Regions from separate parts of the Paenibacillus sp. J22FR21 genome, predicted to be linked through region 3. Evidence: riboswitches for the same ligand, from Rfam matches in the RefSeq annotation. Region 3 holds a riboswitch; each other region holds the start of a gene.
The links. Region 3 has a riboswitch for ZMP and ZTP ahead of rpiB (ribose 5-phosphate isomerase B). Riboswitches for the same ligand answer to the same signal wherever they lie in the genome.
Positions count from the first base shown of each region.

Region 1: it holds a riboswitch for ZMP and ZTP, as region 3 does, so the genes downstream of both, AC0YNS_RS25605 (DJ-1/PfpI family protein) here and rpiB (ribose 5-phosphate isomerase B) in region 3, are expected to answer to the same signal.
Region 2: it holds a riboswitch for ZMP and ZTP, as region 3 does, so the genes downstream of both, AC0YNS_RS19680 (bifunctional 5,10-methylenetetrahydrofolate dehydrogenase/5,10-methenyltetrahydrofolate cyclohydrolase) here and rpiB (ribose 5-phosphate isomerase B) in region 3, are expected to answer to the same signal.

Region 1 is NZ_JBWDNJ010000008.1:140,695-151,126, reverse strand. It holds gene AC0YNS_RS25655 (DHA2 family efflux MFS transporter permease subunit) at 1-406, shown strand, start outside; gene AC0YNS_RS25650 (DUF975 family protein) at 468-1,085, opposite strand; gene AC0YNS_RS25645 (DUF2306 domain-containing protein) at 1,164-1,796, opposite strand; gene AC0YNS_RS25640 (hypothetical protein) at 1,899-3,182, opposite strand; gene AC0YNS_RS25635 (sigma-70 family RNA polymerase sigma factor) at 3,163-3,714, opposite strand; gene AC0YNS_RS25630 (DUF975 family protein) at 3,864-4,448, opposite strand; gene AC0YNS_RS25625 (hypothetical protein) at 4,529-4,705, opposite strand; gene AC0YNS_RS25620 (flavodoxin) at 4,705-5,166, opposite strand; gene AC0YNS_RS25615 (TetR/AcrR family transcriptional regulator) at 5,432-6,010, opposite strand; gene AC0YNS_RS25610 (SDR family NAD(P)-dependent oxidoreductase) at 6,104-6,868, opposite strand; gene AC0YNS_RS25605 (DJ-1/PfpI family protein) at 7,133-7,738, opposite strand; ZMP/ZTP riboswitch at 7,788-7,867, opposite strand; gene AC0YNS_RS25600 (DUF2306 domain-containing protein) at 8,050-8,691, opposite strand; gene AC0YNS_RS25595 (ferredoxin reductase family protein) at 8,755-10,041, opposite strand; gene AC0YNS_RS25590 (branched-chain amino acid aminotransferase) at 10,153-10,432, opposite strand, start outside.
Region 2 is NZ_JBWDNJ010000005.1:260,903-271,334, forward strand. It holds gene AC0YNS_RS19650 (glycerol-3-phosphate dehydrogenase/oxidase) at 1-775, opposite strand, end outside; gene AC0YNS_RS19655 (carbohydrate ABC transporter permease) at 821-1,654, opposite strand; gene AC0YNS_RS19660 (carbohydrate ABC transporter permease) at 1,671-2,552, opposite strand; gene AC0YNS_RS19665 (ABC transporter substrate-binding protein) at 2,696-4,036, opposite strand; gene AC0YNS_RS19670 (response regulator) at 4,135-5,778, opposite strand; gene AC0YNS_RS19675 (sensor histidine kinase) at 5,753-7,636, opposite strand; ZMP/ZTP riboswitch at 7,732-7,817, shown strand; gene AC0YNS_RS19680 (bifunctional 5,10-methylenetetrahydrofolate dehydrogenase/5,10-methenyltetrahydrofolate cyclohydrolase) at 7,913-8,776, shown strand; gene AC0YNS_RS19685 (cyclodeaminase/cyclohydrolase family protein) at 8,779-9,408, shown strand; gene AC0YNS_RS19690 (sensor histidine kinase) at 9,437-10,432, opposite strand, start outside.
Region 3 is NZ_JBWDNJ010000006.1:154,294-164,725, forward strand. It holds gene AC0YNS_RS21685 (glycine-rich domain-containing protein) at 1-1,064, opposite strand, end outside; gene AC0YNS_RS21690 (sugar phosphate isomerase/epimerase family protein) at 1,567-2,358, opposite strand; gene AC0YNS_RS21695 (serine hydroxymethyltransferase) at 3,145-4,392, opposite strand; gene AC0YNS_RS21700 (TIGR01440 family protein) at 4,430-5,044, opposite strand; gene rpiB (ribose 5-phosphate isomerase B) at 5,060-5,527, opposite strand; ZMP/ZTP riboswitch at 5,645-5,727, opposite strand; gene AC0YNS_RS21710 (low molecular weight protein arginine phosphatase) at 5,867-6,442, opposite strand; gene AC0YNS_RS21715 (manganese efflux pump MntP) at 6,604-7,164, opposite strand; gene AC0YNS_RS21720 (L-threonylcarbamoyladenylate synthase) at 7,382-8,548, opposite strand; gene spoIIR (stage II sporulation protein R) at 8,640-9,368, opposite strand; gene AC0YNS_RS21730 (N5-glutamine methyltransferase family protein) at 9,942-10,432, opposite strand, start outside.

The sequences.
Region 1 (10,432 bases), on a different contig from region 3:
TACGCTGCGTATGTTCGGGATGTCGATGCTCATGATGCCAATTCAGACAGCCGGCATGAACCAGCTGCCGCGCCGCCTGAACGCTCACGGTTCGGCCATGTCGCAGACGCTTCGCAACGTCTCCGGCGCACTCGGCACCGCGATTCTGGTTACGCTTATGACGAACAAGTCGGCGTCCCACGCCAAGGAGCTCATCATTGCTGGCCAAATCGATACGACCGACAAAACCAAAATGGCAGAAGTCACGCAAACGGCGATGATCTACGGCATCAATCATTCCTTCATCGTAGCAACTTGGCTGACCGTGGCCGCACTCGTTCTGGCGTTCTTCATTCGCAAGGCGAAGCCGCATGAAGAGCCTGCAGCTGCACGCACGGACTTCACTGATTTTGCCGATGTAGATTAAGGAACGACAAAAGGCCGGAAATTCTCCGCTTAAGGAGATCCCGGCCTTCTTTATTGCCATTCTATGCGACGATATGATCTTCTTGCATGCCACCGCCACTTCGCAGATCCTCATAGAAATGCGCCATCGACGTGCTGAAATACGGTCCCAACCAGAGCAATCCAATCCCAAGCGTTGGGAGGCATAACAAGAACCAGCCGAAGAAGGATAAGTAGAGCACAAACAGTCTCCATTTGTGACCTGCCATCATGGCTTTACTGCGGTTAATCGCTTCAGTTGGCGCCATGCCCGGGTTATCCCCCAGGATATAATAGGACTGCGAGTAACGAAGTGCCGCGATGATACCGGGAACGATGAGCAGCAGCGTCCAAAGGAACGTAAATACCGACATGACGACGTAAAGCACCAGCGAATCTCTATATCGCTCAAAGCCTCTAAGAACACCGGCGGTTTCCGGCACGTTCCTTCGAGCATAATCTAAGTAATGATTGTAGATCCCATACGTTAACGGAGCTTCCATGAGGATACTGATGATCCACCCAATATAATCAATTTTTCCGGTGACGGTACTAACGATAATCGAAATGACCACGAACAATAAGAAGTGCAGAACAGCCGGTTTCCAATTTCCGGATAAGCTTTGCCTCGCTCTGGCACGGATTTGAGGACGAGTGAGCATGTGTCGAATTTCCCCCTGGCATACAATAGTGGATTGCAAACCTATCTTACCTTGCCAAGCCGAGGCTTCACAACCCTTTTATTCCCGCCGTTTAGTTAGAATTACCCATTCTACAAGGACAAGATCGATGACGATCGCCGTCCAAATATTCACATTCAGTACCTCTTCAATCATCCCCTCTCTACCTTCCGGCAGAGAAAACCCGTTCAACACACCATAGGTTAGCAGCAGAACCGGAACTGCCACGCGCGCGCACACGGCCACCAGCGTAACCCCGTAACTGCGAATCATCCACTTGCGATGTTCGTCAAACCTCCGAAGCGCCGCCGTACGATACCCTTTCCAGCTCGTAAACAGCCATAGGCTGGTCAACACGAGGAAAGACACCGCTTTTGTAAAATCCTCGACATACAGAATGACCACCAGCGATAGCATTCCGCTTAGAAAAACACTGCCGACGTACACACGTCCCAATTGCCGATGCACGCGGGGATACCGCCTGCGGATATGCCCGACGAACTGAACCCAGCCCGTAAGCAGAGCGACAAAAGCAAAGCAGATATGCGCAACAAGCGCCGGATATTGAATGGTCGCGGAGGCGATGCTCACCCGACTGTTATCCGAATCAAATGTCAAATAAGGGAGCATGAATGGAATCATCACCCCAAGCGAAACAACGAGCAGAATCCACCAACGCCTATTCGTCCTCACAACTACCACGCCACCTAGGTTTTCTTTTCATTGTACCTGCTCATTCTATCGAATCCGTAAAGGAATTCTAAAAAAAGGCTAAACAAGAATCGCGCCTGCAGCCTAGGATGGGTCAAGCACAAATGACCAAGGTCCGCGGATCACCACTCCCGGCCGGTTTATTGTTAAGCTGACCCGCTTGCTGCCCGGCTCCATGTCGACCTCCATATAAACAACCTTCCCCGTCTGCTCATCCAGCTTGAACATGCTGCTCCTATTTAATCCGAAGTCATATAGCGACGCTGTAGCCTGATCGTCATCATGCATATCCAGGTAAAGTCGCAGACCAGTCTCGTTTATACGTTCCACTTTCGTAATCGTGACCGGAAAACCGGCGATCTCGAAGGTCTGATTCAGATGCTCGTTTGCAGCGGTTGGCACCTTGATCTGCGCCTCATCGTTATACGTAACGCTTATTTCAGGAATTGTTAGCGTATAGCGCTCACTACCAGCTTGCTTCGGCACGCTAAAGAAAAACTCGCTTGCCGGGCTGCTGACACCGGGTATTTTCTCGATCTCCAGGTTCTTGCCCGTTTCATCCGCCACCTGCAGCTTCAGGCTCTCATCATGCAGGTACACGCCATTAATGCCATAATCATAGACGTTGAAATCATCAGAATGACGAGAAACCAAGGAAACTCTAACCTTCTCGTCCATCCGGTCCGTAATCGCCGTTATGGAGACTCCGGTAGCTGTATCCGTTGCACCTAATTCCGTATAGCTGGCGTAAGTCGCGGCCCTCGACAGTTTAACTTCTACTTCAATAGCGGGATCAAGCGGCAGGATCAGTTTAACCTGCCCACTAAGATCCAACTTTTTTTTATGCCAGAAGTCAGACGTCCATTGCGCTCCGCCCTGAACGGCCATAGAAGAACCAAGGGTGAACTTCATTCCCTTCTCATTCACAATCTCAATCTGTTTGAACCGCGGCACATCCTTGCCTGCCATCGTGAGATAGGTCATCTCTTCGTCGGACATAAATCCCGTAATGAGAATCGACCCTTCCCCGACTTTCACCGTAATCGGCTGCTTCATCACATACCGTTCCATAGGAACAGCTTCTTCTTTCACAATGCCGATGCCGGGCACGAATTGCAATGCCTTCTGAATGGCTGCCCATACTCTCGAGTGATCTACAAGCGCCGCAGTCATGAGGATAACGATTATTGCTGCTGCAACTGCGATCAATCTCCTCTTCCTCGCCGGTTTCACTCTGCTGCTTATAGAACCGCTAATGGCCTGTTCTCGTTCCGCAGCAGCTTTCTGAATGCCTAACCGGCTTCGCTGCCCCAGCTCGGAAGGTATAGGTATCGTTTGCAATCGGTCTTTAATTGGATTTGAACTCACGACTATCGCCCTCCTCTACTCGCATGCGAAGCTTCTTAAGCGTCCGATACAGCAATGTTTTCCCAGTCCCCAGTGGAATGCCCATGATTTCCGCCACTTCTCGAATCGTAAAATCATAATAAAATCGCAACATAATGATGTGCTTCTCCTCTGCCGTCAAGGACTCGATCAGATCCTGCAGCGACACAGACAGCGGAATATCTTCTTCGTCCGTTACCGTTATAGAGTCCAAGTAGTCTGCGCTCCATTGCACTTCTTTCTTCCTTTTACGAAGCATATCGATGGAGCAGCTGATGGCGATTTGAATGAGCCATGTTTTGAAATACTGAGGCTCCTTTATATTCGCGATCGCTTTATACGACTTATAGGCTGTTTCTTGTACAACATCAAGGGCGTCCTCTGGACTTCCCAAGTAAACATAAGCCGTTCGGTAAATATCCGCTTCATACTGCTGAAACAGCTCTAAATACGCTTGCTCATCACCTTGCTGAGCTTTCTTGACCCGTTCAATAATCCTCATCACCTGCTTCACATTTACCTTCCTAACGATTAGACGCACAAAAGGGGCATTTGGCTCTGCGAATTGAAATAAAGGCTGCAACATCAAAAAAGCCGAGAACCTCCGCTAACGGAGTTCCCGGCCTTCACTCATCCTTTAAGACTCAAGCCGTACGTTTCTTGTTACTTTGCAATATCCTCGTAGAAGTGTCCCGCCGCCGTACTGACATAAGGGCCTAGCCAGAGGTATCCGATCCCGAGCGTTGGAATGCACAGCAATGCCCATCCGATGAAGGACAGGTAGAGCGTAAACAATCGCCATTTGTTCCCCGCCATCAACGCTTTGCTGCGGTCAATCGCTTCAAGTGGCGATATCCCTGGATTATCCCGCAGTATAAAATAAGATTGCGAGTAGCGAAGCGCCGCGATAATACCCGGAACGATCAGCAGCAGAGCCCACAGCATCGTAAAGATCGCCATGACAACGTAAACAATGAGCGACTCCTTGTAACGCTGAAATCCGCGAAAAATCGCTGTCGCCTCCGGCACCTTCCCCCGAGCGAAATCCAAATAATGATTATAGATCCCATACGCTAACGGAGCCGTCAGCAGAATGTTGATGATCCAGCCAATGAAATCAATTTTATTCGTGATCGTGCTAATGAGGCCCGAAACCACCATGTACAACAAGAAGTGAAGTACGGCCGTCTTCCAGTTGCCGGATAAGCTTTGCCTTGCTTTCGCTCGAATCTCAGGACGACTCAGCATACATCAGTTCCCCCCGAACCAGTATCGTTTAGCTTCAAACTATACTACGTGGGAGAAATCCGATTTAGTCCAAGTCCGCGTTAATTCGTCGTTTCTTTCCCTGGGGCGACTTCATTTACATCCCTGCCGCCAATAGGTCGGGCGAGCAGCTCAATTAGCGATAGTGGAGTATCCGCCTTTTCGATTTGATTCCGCATATCCGAACGATCGTCCTCCATCTCTTGCATCGATTTATACAGATTATATAGGAGTCCCATTATACAGTTCCTCCAACCCCGGCAAGCGCGCTGACAAATTGTCTGCCAAACTGTATACAGATTTCTTTCTCAGCGGGGCTTGGTCCGAATTCTATTTTTAGCCCTTCCAGCACAACCTCTGAGCCCAGTTCCTTGAGTTTATCCATCAAGATATCTACAGCAACTCCGTAAGCAGAGTAAGAGGAATCGCAGGAGCCGAACACGGCGGATTTAGTACCTTGCAGCTGCAAGCCGGTCATTTGCCCATAGTAATCAAGAAACTCATCCGGCAGTTCTCCGTCCCCCCACGTATACGCGCCAAGGACAATACCATCGTAAGCCGCCAGGTCGGCAGCAGCAGCATCCATCACCATCTGAACCTTGAGAGTTCCGCCTGCCTCGCGAATGCCTTGTGCAATTGCATCCGCCATATCCTCCGTATTACCTGTCATGCTCGCATAAACCAGCAGTACATTTGCCATGCCTACAACACTCCTCTACCCTATGTCTCCATAGTCCATTGCTTGGGTATGCGTTCCTTACGCCCCGCATTTCCTCTCTCATATTATTTGATAATGATTCTCATTGTCAATTAATCTTTTGAAAATAATTCCCATGCCATGATGACGTTTGTCTATTTGGAGAACACTCTGCAAGGGTAAGGGGGGTTCACTTGTGCGGCGAAACCCCATATAAAAAGCCGAAACCCCTTATATAGAAAGGAGTTCCGGCTTTCGGGACAATCATTTAATGGTACAATATGCTCTTAGCCATATCGGCTATGCGGTAAAGCTTGTCTTTCTCCGTAAGTGATCGCGTCAGCACTCGCAAGCCAAGCAAATTGTTGTGCAGGCTTTCGGCGAGCTCCTCCGCGCTGCGCTTCGACGTAAAGTCGCCTTGCTGCTGACCCTTGCCAATAACATCTACAAGAATTTGCTCCCAATAATCGAAGCTTTCGCTCACCCTGGCTCTTGCCTCGGGATCAATCGAAGCCAGCTCAACCGCCATATTCACCATCATGCAGCCGGCGGGGTTATCCTCGCTTGTGCCCTGAATCGTGTAATCGAATATGAAATCGATCGCCTGACTAGGCGTGGAGTTCGGAATGAGGGCACCAAGTCGGTTATTGGTCAATGTTTTGTACCGATCAAAGGCCCTTAGATATAGCATATGTTTATCGCCGAACGTATCATACAAGCTCCTGCGGTGAATGCCCATACGCTCGACAAGATCATTAATCGATGTTTTCTCGTAGCCCTGCTCCCAGAACAGCTTCATTGCCTTCAGCAGTACGACGTCTTCTTCGAATTCTTTCGCTCTAGCCATAAGCATACCCCTTTCCAGTCGATTTTACCATATTGAGAACAATCGGTAAAGAATCCTCTGACAAGGTGTCTTCTACTCCGGCGACTTTTTGACTTATCGATATACCGGTGCACCGAACGGGGATGAGCCGCCGCCACCGTCAACACTGATTTCGGCGCCTTGCACGTACGAAGCATCATCCGAAGCCAGGAACAAAGCAACGTTTGCGATTTCTTCCGGTTCACCCAAACGGTTTAGCGGAACCGATCGTGTGAGTTTGGCTTCCATTTGCGCAAGCCCTTCCGGCTGACCCCAGATCGGAGTGCGTGTAGGACCTGGAGCGACTGTATTTACGCGAATGCCGCGCGGCGACAGCTCGGATACGAACACTCTAGCCATGCTGGCAACTGCAGCTTTGCTCGCCGCATAAGCCGCCCATCCCGGGCTTCCTGCATTGGCAAGCACTGAACCATTCAAGATCACCGAAGCACCTTCCTTCAGGTGAGGCAATGCAGCTTGCACCGTGAAGAATACGCCTGTCACGTTCACGTTCATAACCTCTTGGAATAAGGCTAGTTCCGTTCCACCCAGTGGAGTATGACCACCAATGCCGGCATTAGCGAATACGACGTCCAGTCGGCCGAATTTCTCGACTGCTGCAGCTGTTGCTTTCTCCAAGCTCTGCGGATCGGTCGTTTCGGCTTGAATGCCGAAGCTATTCGCCGTGCCCAGCTCCTCCACTGCTGCGTCGAGTTTAGCTTGATTACGACCTGTGATGACGACTCTAGCTCCTTCGGCTACAAACAATTTCGCAGTCGCAAACCCGATCCCGCTGTTACCACCTGTGATGAATGCTACTTTACCGTTTAATTTACCCATTATGAATCGCTCCTTTGTCATGTGCTTTATTATGCTTCCTTTTTCGAGAATGATCGTTCTCGAAAAGGTTAAAAAAAATTGTACTGCAGCCACACTCCATTTACCTTTCGGGAATGATCGTTCTAGTATTCCCAATAAAAAAGGAATGCATCTCATGGCTCGATTGCTTCCTTCTTGCTTACGAGATCATCTTAGCATATTGAGAACGATCAGTAAAGAATTATTTTAAGAACTAGCCCACTGCTGTGGACTAGTGCAATTTCTTTAGGAACGTGACCAATCATATTCCATCAAGCTCGCTGCCAGAAGCGCGCGCTCCTCGCCCAGCAGTTTACCGATCACATAAAGGGACGCATCGATCCCTGCTGAAACGCCGGCTGACAGAATAATCTTCCCATTGTCCACGTAACGCGCTTCTTCGTGAATAACAGCCGATTCCGGTGCTATTGCTCGAAGCTCATGCATCGCCAGCCGGTTCGTAGCTAGCTTCAACCCATCTGCCAGCTGTGCTTTCACAACAAGAAGCGCACCTGTGCAAACGGACAGCACCAGCTCGGCTTCTCCCGCAATCTTACGGATCCAATCCGTCATGACCGTATTGTGCATTTCGGTTCTGGTGCCCGGGCCTCCGGGGATGACGAGAATGTCCGGCTTCGGACAGTTCCGAAAGTTGTAAGCCGGGTTAATGCTCAGGTTGCCAAGCGCTTGAATCGGGCCATCGTGTTCCGCCACGGTGAACACGTTCAAATCTCGGCCATAGTTACTTCCGGATAGGAAAGCTTCGAATGGCCCTGCAAAATCCAACACTTCCACGCGATCAAAGATCAGAATCGCTACATTCCTTGCCTGCCGCACCTGCTCCTGCTCCATTTCATCATCTCCCATGAAATAATAAAAAGTGCTCAGTCCAAAAGACCAAGCACTTCGCCCAGGCGTACGGCATATGAAATATGTGCTCCCTCGTGGTACTCCACGTTTACGCCAGTCACACACACCGAATACTACCTTTATTTTAGTCCGAATATTCTCGCAAATCAATCGTGAAAGTTCTGGCTATTCACTGGGAGCCCGCCTCGCATCTGCATAGTTCGCCCCAGACCGGCTCGGGAAATACAAATGTTGCAGAAAAGAGCCCCGTGAATCCTCAGCCACTGCTCCGACCATCTATATGATGACTGGATCTACATTCCCTTGCTCCTTCGCCCATATACGACCCGAATGACGAACTCGGCTGCAAGCAGCAGGAACAGAATCGCCCCATAAACGCCGATGGTGTAGCTGTGCGTGTAAGATACGCCGAATCCTTGGTGAACCACGTACGTAATCGCATGGATGCACAGATTCGTATAACAGAACGCGTAGCTTCTGACCATCCAATTCCGGTGGGCGATGCGCTGTTTTCGTCTTACTTTCACGATCGCAATCACCGTCATGGCCGTCCACAGCATGCTCAGCAGGTTAAACGGAACGCTGTTCAGCTTGCCACCGGTCGCATAAGGTGCCATGTAGCCGGAAGTTAGCACCACAACAAGGATCACGCCAAAATAAACATACCCGATCGCTCGGTGGGCGCGCCGGTATTGGGTTTGAACCTTCGAGGCAAAATTAACCGCTCCCGCAACCATCGCGATGCTCGCGCAAACCACATGAACATACATCACATTAAGCCAAACCGGCTTGTTTAAAGAGTGCTTTAAGTTGATTTTGTGACTAAGAAAACGATCCGCCTGGGGATCTACGAAGAAATTGATGGTGATCACATATACGATAAAGCCGATCGCAATCGTCAGCATGCACAGATAGAGAATTTTGGATTTCTGCATAGCTAAGTTGTACCTCGTTTCAACATTAGAGCTCTGCCGCGGACCTTCGCACACGCACAGCGCTCATCGGAACCGGAATTGTTCATAGTGAATCGAACCCGTGGGAACGCCGCTACGCCGAAATTCCAGCTGGAACGCCGCAAGCATCGGAGCCGGTCCGCACATATAGATCTGTTTTGCCGCCACAGCCATCTTACCCTGCATCGTGCTGACTACACGCTCGGCAGTGAGTCGCCCCTGTTCCGCAGAATAGTGGACATGCACCTTGAGGTTATCGTGCCGCCGCTCGGCTGCACGTATCTCGTTCAGAAACAGCGCTTCCTCTTTCGTTCGCACCGTGTAGAAGAAATCAACATGATGGGGAAGACGCTCCGGCATATCTCGAATCCAGCTAAGGAATGGCGTCACGCCAATACCGCCGGCGATCCATATTTGATTCGTATCGCCTTTGCGGTAATCCATAGTGCCATAACCGCCTTCAACAACGGCTCGCGCGCCTGATTTCAAGTTTCGGTTCAGGTAATCGGTATAATCACCGGCGGATCGAATCGTCAGCCTGAGGCCGGACTCCTTGGGTGAGCTGCTGATGGTGAAGGGATGCCACTCGGACAGCACCCTGTCTCCTTTGAACCGGATAAACAGAAACTGCCCTGCTTCAAATCGCAGCTGTTTCTTCTCCGGAAAGAGCGTCACCTCGACTGCTCCTGCGCTCAACTGCCGTACTTCGCTCACTTTATAAGCCGCTCTTCGCCTTACGAATCTCGCTATGAGCTCCGTATATAAATAGGAGGTTATCCCGACAACGATCGCAATCATCAAGAGTGTAAACGGCACGGTAGTCGTTCGAACGAGCGGATCAACCAGCAGCGAATGCGCCGTGCCGATAATGAAGAAGAGCCCGATAAACCGATGCGTGATTCGCCAGCCTCGGTAGCCTATTCGCACAATCCGCCGAACCACCGGTATCCTCGGTGCCAGTGAAAGGAGAATGAGAAGGACAAAACCTCCAAATGCAATATAACCGGGAGCTCGTCCGGGCGGGATCTCATTAGGATTAAGCGGCATCACAAGCAAATGAAGAAAGAGCAGCAGGAACACAAATATACCCGCGTTTCGATGGACGACATACAGCTTATCCAAGCCGCCAAATAATCGTTCCAATACCCGGAATCTCGTTGCGAGCAATAAAGTGAAGGCCATCATCATCATCATTGTAGAGCCAATTACTTCGCCTAGATAACGCTGGGAAAACGCAGGCTGTTGGCTATTATCCATAGGTGGAAAAGCAATCCACACGGCGGCATTAACAAGCGGTAGCAAGAAGATTAGAAAATGGCGAGGCTGCAGCATGCACGTGCTCCTTTTCTCGAGTGAAATCCTTGTCTACTTCTGATTCTACCATAGACCTCACTCGAAAAATCTCACAGTACGATGAATATCTGCCGCGCCCCGCCACAATTATTACTTCTCGCTGAATTCGACTTTCTTCACCCAACCGAACGGATCAGCAACGGCACCGGTTTGGATGCCTGTCAGCGTGTCATAGATGGATTTCGAGAGCTGCCCGGTCACGCCTTCGCTGATCACGAGCTTCTCTCCGTTCCAGTTCATCTCTCCAATAGGCGAAATAACCGCAGCTGTTCCGGTTCCGAAAGCCTCCTCCAGCGTGCCGTTACGACCCGCTTCATAAAGCTCCTCAATGGACAGCACTCTCTCTTCAACAGGAATGTCCCAGTGCTTC
Region 2 (10,432 bases), on a different contig from region 3:
CCAAATGCACGCCCTTGGTCAACAGCAGCCTTTTGCCCGTCACTTCGCCGTCCAGTCTGCGCACATGATCGACCCAAGGACCTGCCGCATTCACGATCTTCCGCGCATAGACGTCATAATGCTTGCCGCTGCGCACATCCGCAATTCGAGCGCCGCACACGACGCCGTCTCGATACAGCATCTCTTCCACTTTGGCATAGTTCACGATCTCCGCGCCATGCCGATGAGCGGTCTTCATCACCTCAAGCGTCAGCCTCGCATCGTCGGTCCGGTACTCATAATAGTAGCCCGAACCGCGCAGTCCCTCCCGCTTCAGCAGCGGCTCCAGCGCTTCCGTTTGCTCACGCCGATACATTTTACGCCGCTCCGCACGCTTAACGCCTGCAAGTCTGTCATAAATATACAAGCCAATGGAAGAAGCCAAATACCCGTAGGTGCCGCCTTTATAAACCGGCATCAGCATCGGTGTCGGCGTCACGACATGCGGCGCATGCTTGTGCAGCAGCGCCCGTTCGCGACCTACCTCGGCAACCAGCTTAACTTCACCTTGCTTCAAATATCGCAGTCCGCCATGCACCAGCTTGGTCGAGCGGCTGCTCGTACCTTGCGCAAAATCGCCCATCTCCACAAGACCTGTCCGAAGACCGCGCCGCGATGCATCCCACGCGATGCCGGCCCCCGTAATGCCGCCCCCGATGATAAGCACATCGAGCAGCTCCGATGACATTCGCTCTAGACGCGCCGCCCGGTGCTCCACCGAGAAAGATTCGCCCATGCCGTTCATTCCCCCTTTACCGTACATCCGAAATAAATGGAATCATTACCCCTTAACCGCCGAACCGACCGTAAGCGCATTTTCCACTTGCTCGCTAAAGAGCATATACATCAGCAATGTCGGCAAGCTGGCAATCGTCATCGCCGCGCCCATCGCACCCCAGTCCGTCGTGAATTGACCTTGGAAGAAGAGTAAGCCAAGCGGCAATGTTTTCAAAGACTCTTTAGTTATCAGTATAAGCGCAATAGGAAATTCATTCCACGCAGCCAGAAATACGAAAATGATCATCGTCGCAACCGCAGGTCGTATAATCGGCAACATAATGCTGAAGAACGCCCGATAGATCGATGCCCCGTCGATGCAAGCCGATTCTTCGAGTTCAACCGGAATACTGCGGAAGAAACCGTAGAACACCAAGGTGGCAAAAGAAAGATTGAACGCAATATAAGGAACAATCAGCGTGGCATAGGAATTCGCCAGATGAAAGTCGCGCATCAGAATCGCGAGCGGAATCATAATGACCTGCACCGGTACAAACATCCCGATCGTCATATAGACTCTGGCTGCTCCGCTAAGCCGCCATTTCATACGAGCGACCGCATACGCGAACAGCACCGCAAGCGATAGACTTCCGACAACCGTAGCTATCGATACAATAACGCTATTCGTAAAGTACTGCGGCACATTAAAGCTTCGCCAAGCGGTCACATAATTCTCGAAACGGAAATGCGTCGGCAATCCAAACGGATTGGTGACGAAGATCTCATTATTGTCTTTGAGCGAGTACGCGATCATCCAGAACAAAGGATAAATAGAGAGCAAGGCGTACAACCAAATCATCAGATTGGACACGGGGTGCTTCAGTTTGAACATTCTCATAGGTGACATCTCCTTCCTAGTATACGATGGGATCGCGCGCGATAAGCCGGTTAATCAGCAGCGTAATCACCAAACATTCAATAACGAGAAATGCTGCCGAGGCGCTGCCATAACCAAACTCGCCTACCCGGAACGCCGAACGATACATCATGTAAGTGAGCGTATACGTTGTTGTGCCCGGACCGCCGCCAGTCATAATGAACATGTTGGCAAAAGCATTCAAGCCGCCCGTAAGCGCCAGCACCAAGCAGAACTTATAGGTTTCAGAGAGCAGAGGAATCGTAATGCGGGCATGGGCCTGCAGCTTGTTGGCTCCATCGATCCGTGCCGCTTCCATGTAATGCTCCGGCACTGATTTGACTGCCGCGAGCAGCAGCGCGAAGTGATACCCCATGTACTGCCAGGCATTAACGGCTGCAAGTGCAAAGATCGCTGTCTTCTCATTCGTCAGCCAATCCTGCCGATACGAGAGGCCAAGCGCCTCGAACAGCTTGTTCAGCAAACCATACTCACCGTTGTACATCGCAAGCCACAGCTGACACACGACCGTGATCGACAGCACGACGGGAATAAATACGCTGATCCGCACGAATTTACGGCCGCGCATCGCAATTTCCGCTACGGCGAAGGCAAGCAGCGTGCCGATAATAATCTGCACAACCGCAATAACTACCGCAAACATCGCACCGTTATACACGGATGTTCGGAATATGCGGTCATGGAACAATCGCTTATAGTTGTCGAGGAAGATGAACTTCCCTTGGGTCAAACCGTCCCAATCCAGCAAGCTTCGGTAGAAGACCTGCACGACAGGATAGAACACAACAACGGTATATAGTAAAAGGGCCGGTAAAATAAACAGTAGAATTGCCGTCTTGTTGCCCAGGTATTTTCTCATGCCGCCACTTCCTTTGTTATGAAATCATCCGTTTAGAGAAGAAAAACCCATACCGGGAAGCCGGCATGGGTTTTTCCGGTTAAAGCTTACGCGCCGCACCGCTATCGGACGGCGCTTCAAACCTCATGTTTCAAGCCGCTTCCTTACTTCGAAGCTTCAATTGCACTGTCAACGTCTTGCACGAACTGATCTGCCGTATAGTTGCCTGTCATCAAATTCTGCGAAGCATCCTCAATCGCCGCTTTAAACTTCGGATTGCTCAGACCCCATGCGAACGAGGTTGTTTTCATGTTCGGAATATCTGTAGCCAGCTGCTCCATGATCGTCGGGAATTTGTTGATGATCGCTTTATCGACCTTCGTTGCCACGAACGGCGTACCGCGCTCGGTGTATTTGTACTCCGCATACTTCTCTGCGATGAACGCTGCTACTTTCGCCGCAAGCTCTGGGTCTTTCGTTGCCGAGCTGACCGCGTAGCCGCCAGGACCGCCGCCGCCGCTGAAGTTCAATTTGGCACCATCATACGCCGCTGCATCCGCTGCCGGGATGTACATGTAGCCCAATTTGTCGCCAAGCGCTTTGGTCGAGGCATCGATTTCCCACTGACCGTTGACGAACATCGCCGCTTTTCCTTCATGGAACAGCGCTGCCGCTTGGTCGTAGTTGAGGTTCGTTGCGCCTTTCGGCAGCAAGCCTGCACGTACAAGCGTTACGATTTGCTCCGCTGCTTGCTTGAACGCCGGATCGCTTGCTTTTGCCTCGCCTTTGTCCAGCTTCGTAATGCCCGCCGGCTCCGTGCGAGTCGCGAACATATCGAACAGGGCAACGGTCGGCCATTTCTCTTTCGCAAATAGGGAGAGCGGTGTAATACCTTTCTCATTGAATGCTTTAACGGCCGTCATCAGCTCATCGTAGGTTGTCGGCACCTTCACGTTATTGGTCTCGAAGAGCTCCTTGTTGTAGAACATCAGCGCCAGCTCATTGCCGGCATACGGGAAGGCGTAGATATGGCCGTCTTCCGTGACGAGCGTATTCATGGCACTCGGCTGCATTTTGTCCTTGAAACCGAATTTGTCGGCATATTGGTCAAGCTCCAGAATGTTGCCTGATTTCTTCATCGTATTGATAATATCAAGACCCGCTTGGAAAATATCCGGCAAATTGCCTGTCGCTGCATACGTTTTGAGCTTCTGTCCATCATCTTGCGCCTGCACGTCAAGCTCCAGCTCCACATTCGGCATTTCCTTCTTCAGCTCAGCGACTGCATAATCGTAAGGCTTCTTCGTATCGTCATCCGCATATTGCGCGTAAATCCGCAGCTTAACCGGCTCTGTATTCTCGGCTGGCGCGTTTGTGCCTTCTTCTGCCGGCTTGTTGTTGCTGCCCGTATTCGTCGCATTCTTGTCTGTGTCGTTATTCGAGCCGCAGGCCGCCAAACTTGTTACCATCACAGCTGAAATAAGCATTAGTGTCCATTTTTTCATCTTTAATACCCTCCCCTAATACTGTGTGCATCCCTTACGTTTCTCATTATAAAATGCCCTTTCACCCCCGATAATGGAAAAAACGATGGCGTTTTGTATTATCCGCGCATCGTTTCATTCCCTTTTATCCGATTCTCGTATTCGCTCGGCGACCAACCGAAGAACTTCTTGAAGCTTTTGCTGAAGTAGCTGCCGTCGCTGTATCCGATACTCTCCGCGATATCCGACAGCTTGCGGTTGCCTGCTCCGAGCAGCTCCTTCGCTTTATTCATCCGAATATGCGTAATGTAATCCGTGACGGTCATCCCGTTCTCTTTCTTAAACACGGCGCGCAAGTAGCTGGCGTTGATGAACACATGCTGGGCAACCTTCTCTACGCCAAGCTCGGCATCGCCGTATTGCTCTTCGATGAAGGTTTTGGCCGCCTGGGCTATAATAGACGACCGTGTCTTCTTGTAACGCCTCGTATAGTGAACGGCCTTGGTGAACAGCTCCTTCATCCACCGCTCGGCTTCGTCTATGGAGGCCAGCTCGCGGATTTCGTGATACGGGAAGAAATGCTCACCGAAGCAATCCTCAATCGGCTGACCCGCTTCGCTGACATAACCGAGACAGACCGATACGAGGCTCATGCAGATTACGTAGGTATAGTCGATCGACAGCTTCTTCTCCCGGATCAGCCGGAACAGCTCGCTTAGCTTAGCCTCAATTCTCACATCATCTTGTGCACGCAGCAGCAGCTGCAGCTCATCGCCAAGCTCCGGCGGATATTGCACGCCTGTTCCTTCCTTCGAGATATGCTGCCCGAAGGCGATGACGCGGTCATTACCCAGCACAAACTTGTTCTGCAGCGCCGTTAGCGCCTCTTCGTAAGAGCAGCGTATGCCGCTAATTCCGCTATAGATTTGGCCAACGCCGATCGTAATCGTGAGTTTCAAATATCGCTTAATCAGCATGCACAGCTTCTCGAACGGCTCCAGCTTCGGAAGCTCCGGCTGCGGCGATTGCGAAGTAACTGCAGCAGCCCCAGCACCGTGCGCCAAGCCATACAGACAGATAATTCGCCCTTCCGGTCCATTGAAGATAACAGGCTTCCCGCCGGAATCCTCCATCGCTTCGGCAAGAATGTTGGTCACGGCATATTTCCATAGCAGCCGTTCGCTGACCTCGCCCCACTTGCGATCAATCTCATCGATCTCGATACAAGCGACCGCATAAGCTTTGGCATCCAGCCGCAGCTGATAGGAGCTGAGCTGCTGCAGAAGCACATCCTCATGTTCGGCTAATTCTCCGCTGACCAGCCGGTTCAGCACGCTCTCCTTCATCAGCTGCAAATTCTTCAGATGCGTCGACTGCTCTTCCCTCTGTTTGCGGTGATGCTCCTGCAGCTTCAGCAGCGTAAGCGTCAGCTCATCCTTGGAGAATGGCTTTAAGATATAGTCCTCGACACCGAGCTTCAGCGCACGCCTCGCATAGTCGAATTCATTATGTCCCGTGATCAGCACGATGCTGATGCCGGGGTAATCTTCCTTCAAACGCTGAGCCAGCTCCAGCCCATCCATGAATGGCATCGTAATATCGACAAGCGCGATATCCGGCGTTATCTTCCGGGCGATTTCGAGCGCTTCAAGCCCGTTCTTCGCTTCACCAATGATTCGATAGCCATATAACTCCCAGTCCAGCACCGTGCGCAAATACTCGCGGAAGATCGACTCATCATCTGCGATCAGTAAATTCAACATGTTTGCCGCCTCCCGTCTCTTCCTGCTGCTCCATTGGCAATCGTACTTGTATCTCTGTTCCCACGCCGGGTTCACTGATCAGCGTCAGTCCATACCCCTCGCCAAAATACAACTTAATCCGGCTGTCCACGCTGCGCATCCCGAACGAGCTCCCCGTATTTCCGGCAGCGGACAACGGCGCGACTGCCGATGTCTTGGCGGTATCCGCGCTTGGCTGCAGCAAGGTCTCCAGGCGGTGCTGCGGAATTCCGACTCCGTCGTCCTTCACGGTGAGCAGCAAATCCTGCCCTTCGATGCCGCCTGTCACGATGAGGTGGCCAAACTCCCCCTTCGTCTTCAGGCCATGATAGATGGCATTCTCCACGAGCGGCTGCAGCGTCAGTTTCAGCACCGTGCAGGAGAGCACTTCCGGCTGCACGTCGATTTGGTAATCAAACACATCGGCATACCGAATTCGCTGAATGGCCAAATAATCGCGCAGTCCCTGCAGCTCATCCTGAAGGGGAATCGCCTCTTTCCCCTGGCTTAAGACGATCCGGTAATAGTCGGCGAGCGATTTGGTTGTGCGCTGCACATCCTTGACCCGCCCGATCTCCGAGAGGGTATAAATGACATCGAGCGTATTGTATAAGAAATGAGGCTTTATTTGAGATTGAATCAGAGCAAGCTCATACTCCCGTTTCTTCTTCTGCTCGAACCGCACATTATCCAGTAACTGATTAATGCGAGTAAGCATCGTATTAAAGCCGGATGCGAGCAGCCCCAGCTCGTCATTCGATTTGACCGGCAGTTGGATGGTAAGATTCCCTTCTTTCACCAGCTTCATATACTTGGTCAGCAGCACGATAGGCCTGGCAATGAGTCGATTCAGAATGCCGGCACCCATCAGCGCGAACAAGAAGCAGAAGAAGCCGATCGTCATAATGAGCGCCGTGATTTTGCGATTATCTGCTGTCAACGCGTTAAACGGCTCCATGGAGATCAGCTTCCAGCCGAACTTCGGCATCTCCGAGCTGATCACAAGCAGCTTGTCCCCTTGGAACCGATCGATTGTCGAGCCGCTGTTCGTCTCATTGATCCACTGCCGCAGCGCCTGATCTTCAACGGGCTTCAGCAGCTGTTCCTTGTCTGTCGAGGAGACGATCGTTCCGGCTTGATCGGTCAGCATGTAGCTGCCGCTCTGGTCCGTACCGATGTTATTGTAAATCGCCGAGAGCGATTGTTCCTTCACATTAAGCACCAACAGACCGAGCTCCTGGCCGGTGTAGATGTTGTTGATTTTCTTACCCACCGTAAGCACCGGCTCATCTGCCCCGAGTGTAAGAAAGTTTCTCTTATCCATCGGAAACCAGATGTTCTGACCAGTCGTTTCCCGAATGCGCTTCAGCATTGCGGTTTGCAGAAGTGTCTCCGGCTGCGGCTCACCCGCGTTCTCAATCGCAGCCGAGGTGCCATAGATCGTGCCATAGGTATCAATGAATGCAGCGCTCTCGACATCCGGGAAGACGAGCAGCGCAAAACTAAGCTGATTGGTAATCAAGGTCGACAGCAGCAGCGAGCGCTCCCGGCTGATTTCCCCTTTGTTATGGTCTTGAATGACGCGGTTTAAGTTAATCGTCAAGATATTCGCGCAGCTCTCCGCATTCGTCATGATCCCATTCATTCGCGTGATGATCAGCGAGGAGTTGTCACTCACGTTACTGATCGTCTTATCGACGATCGCATTCGTATAAATGCTGTTGGACGCAAAACCCAGCACAAGCAGCGGCACAATGATAAGCGGAATATAAATGGCGATGATTTTGTTGCGAATCACTTGATTCCGCAGCCAATTGGGATAGAACCAGTTTATCAGCACAGTTGCTTTGCTCCTTTCGCATGTTCCCAATATCCAGCAACATTATAGCACAGCCCTGTTCAAAGACACCTCTGCATGCTACACTCTAGGAAAATAACGCTGCATGCAACTGGCGAAATCAGTGGAATGAACCACGAGGGAGCATGCGGATCGAAATACACCGTTCGCCTGGGGAGAAGTATTTGCGGCTGGCTATGTCTTGCGACGAGCCTGCCCGCGAATGCTTTTTTTCGTACATGCAGGTCACTCAATTCCAATTTGAGGGAGAAGATCTCTATGGCCATTGTCTTGAAAGCGAAAGAAGCGGCAGAGCTTATGTATTCGGAAATAGCGGCCCGCGTAGAGGAATGGAAGAAGAATGGAAACCAGCCTTCTCTGGCGACACTACTAGTCGAAGGAGATCCTGCTTCAGCTTATTATGCACGCTCCAAGCAGAAGATTGCCGAGAAGCTGGGCATATCGTTTCAGCTCCATACTTTCGGAACCGATGTCTCGGAAGAGGAATTGAAGCGCGTCATCACAGCGCTGAATGCGGATGAAGACATTCACGGCATCATGCTTGAGCTCCCTCTGCCCGCGCATCTATCGGCAGCTGCCATTGAGGCTTGCATTGCCCCTGCCAAGGATATCGACGGTGTTACACCGTCGAATAAGCTGGCGGTTTACACCGGTAGTGATAAAGGGTTGCAGCCCGCAACGCCGCAGGCTTGCATCGGACTTCTTAAGCATTACGGGTACCAGTTAGAAGGACGCAACGTGGCTTTAGTAGGCAGAGGGCAGACGGTCGGGCTGCCGTTGTTCCATCTCCTTCAACGCGAGAATGCTACCGTGACCGTTTGTCATTCCAGGACGCCTGATCTAGGCGCTCATTTGAAGCATGCGGAAATCGCCATCGTTGCGGTTGGCAAGCCGGAGGTGATTACGAAGGACATGGCGCATCCGGGCTTAACGGTCATCGACGCAGGTATTAACGAGCTTGCCGATGGTACGATCACCGGTGATGCAGCTGCAGATCTGGGAGATGCGGCAGCGGCTGTCTCGCCGGTTCCCGGTGGCGTTGGCACCTTAACGACGGCGATCCTGTATCGCAATCTGATGAGAGCTATCGATATCCAGATGTCTCTGAAAGGGGATGCGTAACGATGTCTACTGTAACGTGGGATGATTCCATTCGCCGCTTCCTAGAGAAGGCGGCCAGCTCCGACCCGACGCCGGGCGGCGGAAGCGCAGCCGCACTTGCCGCAGCGCTCGGCACAGCCATGACGGCAATGGCGGCACATCTCTCGCAAGGGGAGAAATACGCGGATGCTCGTCTCGAAATCAATGCGACCTTGAACGAGATGAGCCGACTATCCACTTCATGTGAAGCTATGCTCGCCTCCGACATGGCAGCCTTTGACGGTTATATGCTTGCACTGAAGCTGCCCAAGCAAAGCGAGGCTGAGAAATCGCTTCGTCAAGAGGCGCTCCATGACGCAACCATTGCCGCCATCGAAGCCCCGCTCCGACTGATGGAGGTATGCAGCGCGGCGCTGCAGTCGACGCTAAGCATTGCTTCCTGCACGAATGCGCATGTCATCTCAGACCTGGGAATCGGTGCTGTGCTGCTTGAAGCCGCCGCGCAAGCTGCGCTCTTAACGGTAGAGATCAATTTAGCGGCGCTGAAGGATGAAGGGATTAAGGCTCATTATGCAGCGAAACGGTCCGCCCTTATCGCTGAAATTGAACAACTCAAAAACCGGACATTAGCTGTCGTTCGCGACAGAATCTAATGTCCGGTTCCTGCTTCCCTTTACACCCTCAAGCCGCTCCCTGCACCCTTACGCTGAAGCGCACTCCTTCGGCCGTATTGGCAATGCTATATTCAGCGCCATGAGCATCCAGTACTTTGCTGACAATATAGAGACCAAGTCCGCTGCCGCCGGTTGAGCGGCTGCGTGACTGCTCTGCCCGGTAGAAAGGCTCGAACAATCGAGGCAGCTTCGATTCCTCTACCTGCACACCGGTGTTCAGCACTTCAAGTCTATACCAGGTACAAGGATCACGCTGCTCATTGGCAGCAGGCACCTCTTCCGATAGTCGAACAACGACCCGCTCCGCATCCCCGGAATATTGAACGGCATTCGTAATAATGTTCGATACCGCCTTCGACATGAGCCGCTCATCGGCCGTAATCATCGCTTCCTCCGGCAGCTCAACCTCCAGCTGCATATGTTTGACATCTGCCAAGTAGCTCATACTATTCATCGATTCCCGCACCAATTCAGTTAGATCCACCTTGCGCATCAGCGGACGGAAATCCCGGCTTTCCAGCTTGGACAGCTCCAGAATCTCGTGCACAAGCTTATCCATATCCTGCATGATCGTATACGATTGGCGCAAATATCTGTCCCGATCGCGGTAGGAGCCCACATTAGCAATCATCGCCTCCAATTGACCGCTGACCGCCGTTATCGGCGTCTTGAGTTCATGGGAAATCGTCGCCACGAATTCCCGCCGTTTCGCTTCCTGCTCACGTTCCTGCTCGATATCGCTCTTGAGCTGGGCGTTCGCATCCTGCAGCTCCCCCATCGTCAGCTGCAAATTAACCGCTAATTTGCTGAGGCTAAACGACAGCTCACCCAGCTCGTCCTTCGTGTTCAGCGCAGGCTTCGTAACGGAGAAGTCGAGTTTGGCCAACCGTTTGGCCACTCGATTAAGCGAGAGAAGCGGCCGTGCGATTAGCCGGGAATAGATAAGCGCTCCGCCAACCGCAATCAATAGAATCGGGATCAGCATATACGGCAGGAATAGCAA
Region 3 (10,432 bases):
GAACCGCCTCCCGAGTCGCCACTACCACCTGAACAATTGCTGCCACCGCCATCGAATCCTCCGTTGCCGGAATCACCATTGCCGGCATCATTATTGCCGCCGTCATTATAGTCAGAGGAGCCCCTATCGTCGTCGTTGCTGCAAATCGGGGTAGTCCCACCGCTGCCGTCGCCGTTCGCGTTACGTTGTTCCTCGGTTTGACTCTCATCCATCTGATTATGAAAGTTGTCGATCGGCCCGAATGAAGAGTAGAAAAACATCCCGGAGAGCACTCCGGTCGTCATCATGTCGGAGGAGTCCATGACACGGTTATCTTTGTAAATCGGCTGTTCCTTAGCGGACGCGAGCTTGCCGCCACGATCAATTAAGTAATCGATGGTTGCATTCAAATCATCAAATTGCGCTGCTGCCTTCTCGTTGAATCGTTTGCTGCGCAAGTCATCGGAGTCGCTCGTTTCCAGCTCATACATCAACTCATGCGGCAGCGGTGTCCGATAAAACGCGCCCCATAGCTGTCCGCTCACCGGTACAGGAAGAAACAGCTCACCGTAGATCCAATCGAACCAGGCTCGTTCGCCCTGTGCAGGCTTCGCATCCGGACCATGCGGGGCATGATGAATCGTCCCTCCGCAAAACTGCTTGCAGAACTGCTCATACTCCCGGGTGAACATCAGCATTTCATGCCAAACCTCATCTACGCGCACGCTGTACATCGGTACGTTCCGAAGCACCCCGCACATGAGAAAATAACGCTTCAGCTCAAACCACTGCCATTGCCATTCGCCCTCACGCATGCTTGGCGTGCGTTTCATTACGCGGTCTTTCACGCGCGCTTCGAAGTCCTGCGACAGCGCAGCCTCGAGCCGCTCGGCAGCGGAACGTGCCGGATGCCCCTCGGGTACGCCGAGGTATTCCGGTGGCTTACGCGTCGGCATGACGTTTCGACGGCCACTGCCTGCATGGAAGCCGCCTGCTCGAGACTGCTGCTGAGTACCTCGGGATTGGAACAGCTTCACCACGATAAACACCAAGATAATTATGAAAAAAACTCCAAATATGCTCATACGTCGAGGCTCACCGCCTTTGTTAGGGATATAGGGTCATCATATCATGCCGAGGCAGATGCGCTGATTATTTTTCGCTAAATTCAGGAAAATTAATCGGTTGGTTGAGCGAGGTAAGCGTGAAAAAGAAGCTGTTGCAGGTCGCATGTGGGAATGGTTTGTGGGTGGCGGCTAATATGATGGTAACGTGTTAATAGGATGGTAACGAGTAAATGTTGCTAGAATGGCAACATCTCTCTCCTCCCAATGGGCACTCTCTACCTTATGTTGCGCGAAATGCAACATTCCAATGGGGATTGGCCCTTAATCGGCTGTTTGAAGCAAGAATGTTGTAATCTCAGCATCATTTTCCTCTATGAGACTATTAAATCCACATAATGTTGCATATTGGGCAATATATCGTCCACCTCGTTCCAGATCAGCGGTATATCCATCACAAGGAACTGCCGAGCAAATAAAAAAGATGGCATCCGGTCGAGCCGAATGCCATCTTTTCGTAGGATTACCCGCGGAGCAGCAGGCGGTTAAAGTAGTCGATTGTGAACTGAACGCCTTTGTCGCCGAGCTCGCCCGTCCATGTGTGGGAATGCGGTTCGATGCTCAAGCCGCCTTGGTAGCCACTCCCATAGAGGATCGCCATGAACGTTCCCCAATCTGTCTGATCCATGCCTGCCGGCGGATCATCGAAACGTTTGCCGTCAATGATGACGGAGCCTTTGATGTGGATATGCTTGATGCGCGAGCCCCAATCCACGATTTCTTTCAAATAATCTTGTCCGGCATATCGGGCATGCGAAGGATCGTATTTGATGCCAAGCTCCGGCAAATGGCCGTGAATGAGCTTCCACGCTGCATCGTCCACAATGTAATTGTTCCAGTGGCAGTTGTACGTCGCAATGGTGATTCCGCGCGTTTTGCCATATTCAATCAGGACGGTGAAGTAGTTAATCGCCGCTGTGATGTTCTCGTAATAGGAGAGCTCTTCGATGTAGTTGCAGCCGCCTACAAATACCGGACAACCAAGCTCTTGGCAAGCATCGATAAGTGCTTGTGATGCCTTCAGTTCCTCTTCGTTGATGCTGCCATCCTTATTGATCCGATCAGGGCCCCAACGTCCGATCGATGCAACAGCTACGCCGGTCCGCTCACTCGCGGCTTTCAGCTCCGGCACAAGGTCCGTGAAGGTAGCAGCAGGAGTGCCCACATTGACGCAAAACTCTAAAAAGGCCAAGCCGAGATTGGCCGCATAATCGAAGCTTTCAGCACGATAATCTGCAATGATTCCAAGTTTCATGTTCGGTTCGACTCCTTCGTCTTCATCCTATTATGGCTAGCCATTCCGAAACGTTTCGGATTACCCGCACTCCCACTATATAACCAGAAAGAAAGCGATTGCAACATAAATTAATCGACAAAAGCTAGATGATTAGTGTGAGTAATTTGCATGGTCGGCAGGGCAGTAGCAGGACAGAGATCGAGCAGCGGGACTGCGGGTTGCTACAGATGGAACAGTATGCGGCGGGACTGCGGATCGCGATAGTTGGGGCGATGAGTTGTGGTGTAGCAGGAGCGACAGTTAGGAAAATGAGCAAGGGGTTCGAGCGGGGAAATTGTGTATCAGGCGGCGGTGTTGGCAAGCTAGTTGCTGTGGTTACTCACTCGTACCCTCACCTCACCTCACCTCCACTCCCACTCTCAATTTCACTCTCGCTAACGAACCGTACAGGTCTTATTTTGCGGAAATAGGGTCTTCTAAAATTCTAACGAACCACAGGGGGCTTATTTCGTCGGAAATGGCGGTATCGAGCATGATTGAGGTGATATAAGACCTGTGCGGTTCGTTAGAATTTTAAATCGGGGGAAAACGGCGAAATAAGACCTCTACGGTTCGTTAGAGTTGAACGTGCGGTGGCAGGAGTGCAGCAGCGCTCCCCTCTCACCTGACTAATGATTCCGGCTCCGCGGCATGCATGGTGCTGAACGCAAAAAGGCGGCACAGGACTGAACCCCACGGAACGCACAAAAAGGTGGCATAGGGATGAACCCTTTGCCACCTTTTTGTGATTTTGCCAAGTCGATATTAGTAAGTCATGCCCGGGTAAAGCGGGTATTGCGACACGAGGTCGCTTACCATACCGCGTGCTTTCTCCAGAACGGACTCGTCCTTCGGATTCTTGAGCGTCATGGCGATGACTTCTGCGATTGTAGCCATTGCGTCTACGCCCATGCCGCGCGATGTCGCTGCAGGCGTACCGATACGGATACCGCTTGTGATGAACGGGCTCGTTGGATCGAACGGAATCGCGTTTTTGTTGACTGTGATTTGAACGGAATCCAGAACGTGCTCCGCATCTTTACCTGTGATGTTCAGGTTGCGAAGGTCGATCAGCATCAAGTGGTTGTCGGTACCGCCGGAAACGATGTTGATGCCTTTCTCAATAAGAGCGTCAGCAAGCGCTTTTGCGTTGTCGACAACGTTCTTGCCGTATTCTTTGAACGAAGGCTGAAGCGCTTCGCCGAAAGCTACTGCTTTTGCCGCGATAATGTGCATCAGAGGTCCGCCTTGGGAACCCGGGAATACTGCTTTATCGATCGCTTGCGCCCATGCTTTGCGGCAAAGGATCATACCGCCGCGAGGTCCGCGAAGCGTTTTGTGCGTAGTTGTTGTTACAAAGTGTGCATGTGGAACCGGGCTTGGGTGCAAGCCAGCAGCTACCAGACCTGCGATGTGCGCCATGTCAACGAAGAGCAATGCGCCTACGTCGTTAGCAATACGGCCCATTTCTTCAAAATCGATGATGCGCGGGTAAGCCGATGCGCCTGCAACGATCATGCGCGGACGGTGTTTGAACGCCAGCTTGCGCACTTCTGCATAGTCGATTGTAAATGTTTCTTCGTTAACGCCGTAGGCCACGAAGTTGTACAGAAGACCGGATGCATTAACCGGGCTGCCGTGCGTCAAGTGACCGCCATGCGCCAGGTTCATACCAAGAACCGTGTCGCCCGGGTTTAGAGCTGCCAGGTAAACAGCCATGTTCGCTTGTGCACCGGAGTGAGGCTGAACGTTCGCGTGCTCGGCACCGAACAATTCTTTGGCACGGTTGCGTGCGATATCTTCCGCGATATCGACATGCTCACAGCCGCCGTAGTAACGTTTGCCCGGGTAGCCTTCTGCGTATTTGTTCGTCAGCACAGTGCCCATTGCTTCCAATACCGCTTCGGAAACGATGTTCTCGGATGCGATAAGCTCGATGTTGTCGCGTTGGCGCTGAAGTTCCAGGCCTAGGGCTTTCAGGATTTCCGGATCTTGTTTACGTAGGTTTTCCATGTTGATGAGTCCTCCTCAAGATAAATAAGTATATTCGTTAGTCGCAAGTGCCAGCAGATGTTGCCGGGCCAGCCGCTTCTCGCGTGTAAACCGCACGTTCCCCGCCAATTAGCTTCGGACGGGTGTAAGCCATCGTTAAATGCGCGGATCCGATTGCTCGAATCGTTGGTCGCACCGGTACCGCAACACGCTTCAAGTGCATGCCGATGAAGGTGTCGCCGATATCGATGCCCGCATGTGCCTGAACCGTCTCGGTCAGCACGGCATCCTGCAGCGTTTGGAACGCGTAGGCTGCCATCGAACCGCCGGCTTTGCGCACAGGGATTGCCGAAACGAGATCTAAGCCATACCGCTCGGCAGCTTCCCGTTCCATGACAAGGGCCCTGTTGAGATGTTCGCAGCACTGATAAACCGGATAAAACTGCAAGTCTTGACGCACCTTCTCGACCCCCGCATAGATCGCAGCTGCCGTTTCTATCGTGCCTGATGTACCGATCCGCTGTCCGAGCACCTCGCTGGTAGACACGCCGATTACGAGCAGCTGTCCTTGGCGAATGCCGGACGCGGCTGCAAGCTCGCGGACTATGGTTTCTACATCCTTGGTCAGCTTTGCCGAATCCATGCTGTTTATTCCGTGGTCTTGGTCGCTCATCGCCGGGTACGCCCCTTACTCAGATTTCGCCGCATCGGCGAAGTCTGCTTCAAGCTTCATTACTTTGTTCACACGGCCGATATGACGCTCGCCACTAGAGAACGGGGTCTCGAGCCAAATCCGGATAATCTCTTGGGCCACGCCGGGACCAATAACGCGCTCACCCATGGCCAGTACATTGGTATCGTTGTGCTCGCGGGTTGCTTTGGCCGAGAACATATCGTGCACGAGCGCGCAGCGAATGCCTTTGACTTTGTTAGCCGCGATGGACATGCCGATTCCAGTGCCGCAGATGAGAATGCCGCGCTCTGCCTTGCCTTGTGCAACAAGCTCCGCAACAGGAAGAGCATAATCCGGGTAGTCTACGGACTGGTCGCAATCGCAGCCAACGTCCTCAATCTCGTGACCAAGCGATTTGATAAACGGAACTAGCTCATCTTTCAAGCGGTAGCCCGCGTGGTCTGCGCCGATGGCGATTTTCATATCCATTTTCCTCCCAATAGAACCGCACATGGCGGAAATTGTCGATTCACAATGGCATTAGTATACCTGATTTCGCCGAAAAAGACGAAAAAAGAGCAAGCATGCATAATGCACGCTGCTCTTTGCCCAGGCGACCGGCCGTATGATCCGATGCTCCACCGTGGTTTAACCCACTTTCGTCGCCAGTTACATCGGAAACCGTCTTTAGTTGCTTTTATCATAACGGATTTCGGCCTCAAAATCAATCGTTGCCGGCAAGAAACGGCATCTGCCATCCTTTGGAAGCACTCTCTGTGGCGCAAAGAAAAGAGAGGGAAATTTACAGAAATAATATCAAACTTATCCCTTCAGTCGGTCCAGGAGACGGCCCAGCGCCGCTTCGATTTGGGTCGCACTCTGCTCATACATGGCCAGCGATCCGCCGAAAGGATCTTCCACATCGAAGCTGGGAATTTGCCGCTCCAGCTCTAAGAGCTTGGACCGCTCCTGCGGAGTCAGCGGCTGGCCCAGCGCTTGCTTGATCTGCCAGGTCGAATAGAGCCCTTCCAGTTCGGCGATGTCCGAGAGCACCTTGGGGTCCGTATTCACGAACTCGAGCAGCGTATGCGTCTTGTCCACCGCAGCCGGAAAATGCTGCAGCAGCTGCCTCTTATGGCTGGCAGTCATCGTCAATATAAGATCAGCCCACGCAATCGAGCCGCCTTCGAGCGCTTTTGAGGTGCCGTTGTGCGCGATATCACGATTGGACAGCGCTGTCCGTGCATGATTGGAAACAGGCAGTCCATCGATCGTGGACACGCCTGCGGAACGAATATCGAGCTGCATGCCCCTTTGCTGGGACATCGCCCGAAGCAGCGCTTCAGCCATTGGTGAACGGCAAGTATTGCCGGTGCACACGAATAGAATCCGTTTCACGATTGATTTCGCTCCTCTTCGTAGGTGTGGTTTGGGATATGGTGAACTGGTGAATTGGTGAATTGGTGAAGAAAATGATGCTGACGCAAGATTGCTATGCCGTATTTCGTTTCGCGCTAACGAATCGCTGTATGATTCGTAAGCGTGCGTGTGCCGGAAGGTCAGAACAGGAACAGCAAGCCGAATGTAAATAAGATGACGCCGCCGCACGCTTCCCCGTACCCGCCGAGACTTGTCCCCACCTTACGACCGAGCAGCAGTCCAAATACGGACATCATCCCTCCGGCAACGCCGAACAGCAGTACGGTCAGCAGCATGTCCGTATCGAACATGCCAAGAGAGATGCCGACGGAAAAGGAATCCACGCTCACGCCTAACGCGAACAGCAGCATCCCCCATGAACTGCGATAGTCGATCGACTCTACGGCGTCGCCGCGCAGCGAGCTGTAGATCATATGGCCGCCGAGCAGCAGCAGCAGCGCACCTGCCGCAGTCGTCGCAACGCCGCCAAGCAGCGTACTTACATATTTACCCGTGAAAATGCCCATGAGCGGCATGATCATGTGAAAAAGCGCAATGATCGCGCTAAGCTTTGCTATATCCTGCAGCCGAATGCCTTTGAGCCCAATGCCGATACCCAGCGAAAAAGCATCCATCCCTAGTGCCACAGCAATGATCAGCAGCGTCAGCAATTGTCCGGCATGCATGCCCGCCTCAACCATTTCATCCTCTCCTTGTCCGCAACCTCTCCACAAGCATATGCGGACAAGATTGGAAAGATGACCTTGGGGAGGCGCTAGGCGCGCGAAAGGGCCGGTGGCACGGGCTGCGGCGGGGTGATGCGGTTAAGGCTGGACCGGTGGCGCTTGGTGCGCGCGGATTCGCTAGGCCCGGCGCGGTGAGAGCAACCGCGTAGCTGGAGCACGGCAAGCGCCGTCGCTAGACGTGGACCACCGCGTGGCCGGCCGCTTTGGATAAGCGGTTCATGAGCGCATGGCCGATCCCCTGCTCCGAGCAGGTCTCGGCCCAAATGCGCTGTACGCCGCGATTGTCGAACTCGCGCAGCGCATTATAGAGGCCGTGCGCAGCCGTTTCCAGCTGCGCCAGGCTGCCGACGACGAGCACGCAGTCGGCGTCGTACCGAGCAGCATGCTCGGCGAAGGCGAGCACGCCTGTGCGCTCGCCGCGCGCTTTCGCTGCGCTGGCCTCCGCCTGAATATAGGCGGAGACGGCGTCAGCGTCGCCTTTGACCAAGTGCATCAGCCCCTGCGGGGCGTAATGCGCATATTTCATGCCGGGCGAGCGCGGCGCCTGCGCTTCCGCAGCGCGAGCTTCCGCCGCTGATGGCGCAGCAGCGGCTGCCTCCATGCCGGCGCCCGGCGCGGCAACCGCGTCGAAATCGACCTGCGCCGCAACCTCGCGCAGTGCTTCGGCCGTCACGCCGCCGGGGCGCAAGATCCGCACAAGATCGCCGTCAACCTCGACGACGGTCGATTCAAGGCCTACACCTGCAGCGCCGCCGTCGACAATACCGTCGATCAGGCCGCTCAGGTCATCTCGCACATGGGAGGCCAGTGTCGGACTCGGACGGCCGGAGCGATTCGCGCTTGGTGCCGCCAGCGGACAACCCGAAGCAGCAATAAGCTGCAGCGCCACAGGATGAGCAGGCATCCGCACCGCAACGGTAGCAAGTCCGGCTGTAACCCGTGGCGAAACAGCCCCAGGCTTCACCGGCAGCACAATCGTCAGCGGCCCCGGCCAGAAACGATCCATGAGCCGCTCAGCGAGCATGGACGATTCTCCTTCCAGCGGAAGTGTCAGCTCCTCCAGCTGCTTGCGATCCGAGATATGAACGATTAGCGGATTGTCGGAGGGGCGCCCTTTTGCCTCAAAAATCCGTTCAACCGCTGCCGTACTCCTCGCATCCGCCCCTAGCCCGTAGACCGTTTCAGTCGGAAAAGCAACGGTCCCGCCTTCTCGCAGCAAAGCTGCAGCCTCGTTAAGTTCACCGTCACGCGGGTGGTGGCTGTCCACTTCCCAGAGTAATGTTTTTCGTAGATGGATGGTCAATGTCGTATCCCCAGCTTCTGCTTTGTTTTGCCCCATTATACCATACGCCGCCAAGCGCCATCCAAACAGCCCTCTCCCATACAATAAAAGCCCAATCGCGAGGTGCGCGATTGAGCTTTATTAATTGTTAGCTAAAGAGGCTGCGGAAGAAGCTCAAGATCGACTTGATGATTTCCCACAGAAAAAACTTCACTTCCGGCTGCTTCGCTTCACCTGCTTGAACATCTTGATCGGAAGCTTTATCTTGGGCAGGAGCATCTGCCGCGACTGAGGTTACTTTTGCATCGTTGTCTGCTTTGGCACTTACACTTGCTGTTGCAGCTACCGCCGGAGTTGACGCTTCCCCACTCACAGCATCCACGAAGCAGAGCGGCGGGAACAGTACGCACCACCAGTTTTGTCCGGCACCAGCACCGAGCGTGATGCGAAGCGCTTCGTAGTTACCGGCAGGGTACACTTGCGTGCCATATATTTTAGTTGGAAACGGCACTTGGCCGAGTTCCGCTTGGAATCCATAGTGAAAACCGCGCGAGCTGAGTTCGGCCGAAATAATGCCTTCGATGTCGCTCATATGATTGCGGATTGTGGCACGCGCTTCCTCGATTGTTTGCGGACCAGCCACCCAGTTGTTCATTTCCGCTACGATGGCATCACGAACCTCACGTTTTACCGCTTGATCGGACGCGCTGTCGGAATTCGCTAGAATACGTAGACGAATAGATTCAGACGGAATGCCGCCGCCGGCAATCGCCGCATCGGCACGTTGACTTTCCCAGCTCATAAGCAATACTGCGGCGATAAGAAGGACATACCCATAAATCGGACGATAAGGAAAACGGGAATAAGTGCGAATCATAACGACAAGCTCCTTTGTGGCACCCGTCGGTGCATCGGCTTGCGTTCCGGAACGATCATATCCCCATTATGTCCCTCGCGGCGGCTCTCTAAACCTATCAATCCTCTTAAAAAGTTTCGTAGAGTAAAAGAGAAACAGCGCCTCATGTAACTTGGCTCATGTATGTTAGTTGGAGTAGTTTCGAGTGCGTAAAATCGGCTATTATAGGCGGAACATGTTGGCGTTTAGAAAACACTCTTGGGATTGAACAACTGTAAGCGGAATAGCCGCTTAAGAATGGTGGAAACTAGCTAGTTTGGTCCTCTTTAGCGGCATAGTCGCTAATTCTAACGTTTTCTGGAGCCTGCACCTGTTCTGTTTTCGCCATTTCAACCTTCAAAACGGCCAACAAAAAGCCTGAGAGCTCAATTTCGGAACTCTCAGGCAAATATACACGCTAGTTCACTGCTGAGAGTCGGATTTTTGTACTCTCAGCTCCAACTAGAAGCTGCTTCCGCTGATCGTCATACTGAGAGTTCGATTTCCGATCTCTCAGCCCCATAGAAAGCGCGATTCTCACCGCAACAACAAAGGCTATTCCACCGCCAGCACATGTCGGCCAATGCCTGCATAGTCGTCGATGATGCGCACCTCGCGCCAAGCGCCGATGCCGCGGAGCAGGTCGGCGACCGCTTCGGCTTGGCCCATGCCGAGCTCGAAGCCGACGATGCGCGGCAGCGCGGACAGCTGCATGAGCTGCTCGGCCATGCGCCGATACGGCGTCAGGCCGTCATCGCCGCCATCGAGAGCAAGACGCGGTTCATGATCGCGCACTTCCGGCTGCAAGCCGGCAATGTCACCCGCCGGAATATACGGCGGGTTCGAGACCAGCACGTCGATGCGCAGGCCGGCCACGCCGCCATTCGCGTCGACTCCAGGCTCCTCGGGCCGCGTCTGCGCGAACGGCCCGAGCAGGTCGCCCTGCACGAACGTCATGCGCGCCGCTGCGCCTTGGCGTTCCGCATTCGTTCGGGCGACAGCGAGCGCGTCCGGCGACAGATCGGACGCGCATACGCGCCACTGCG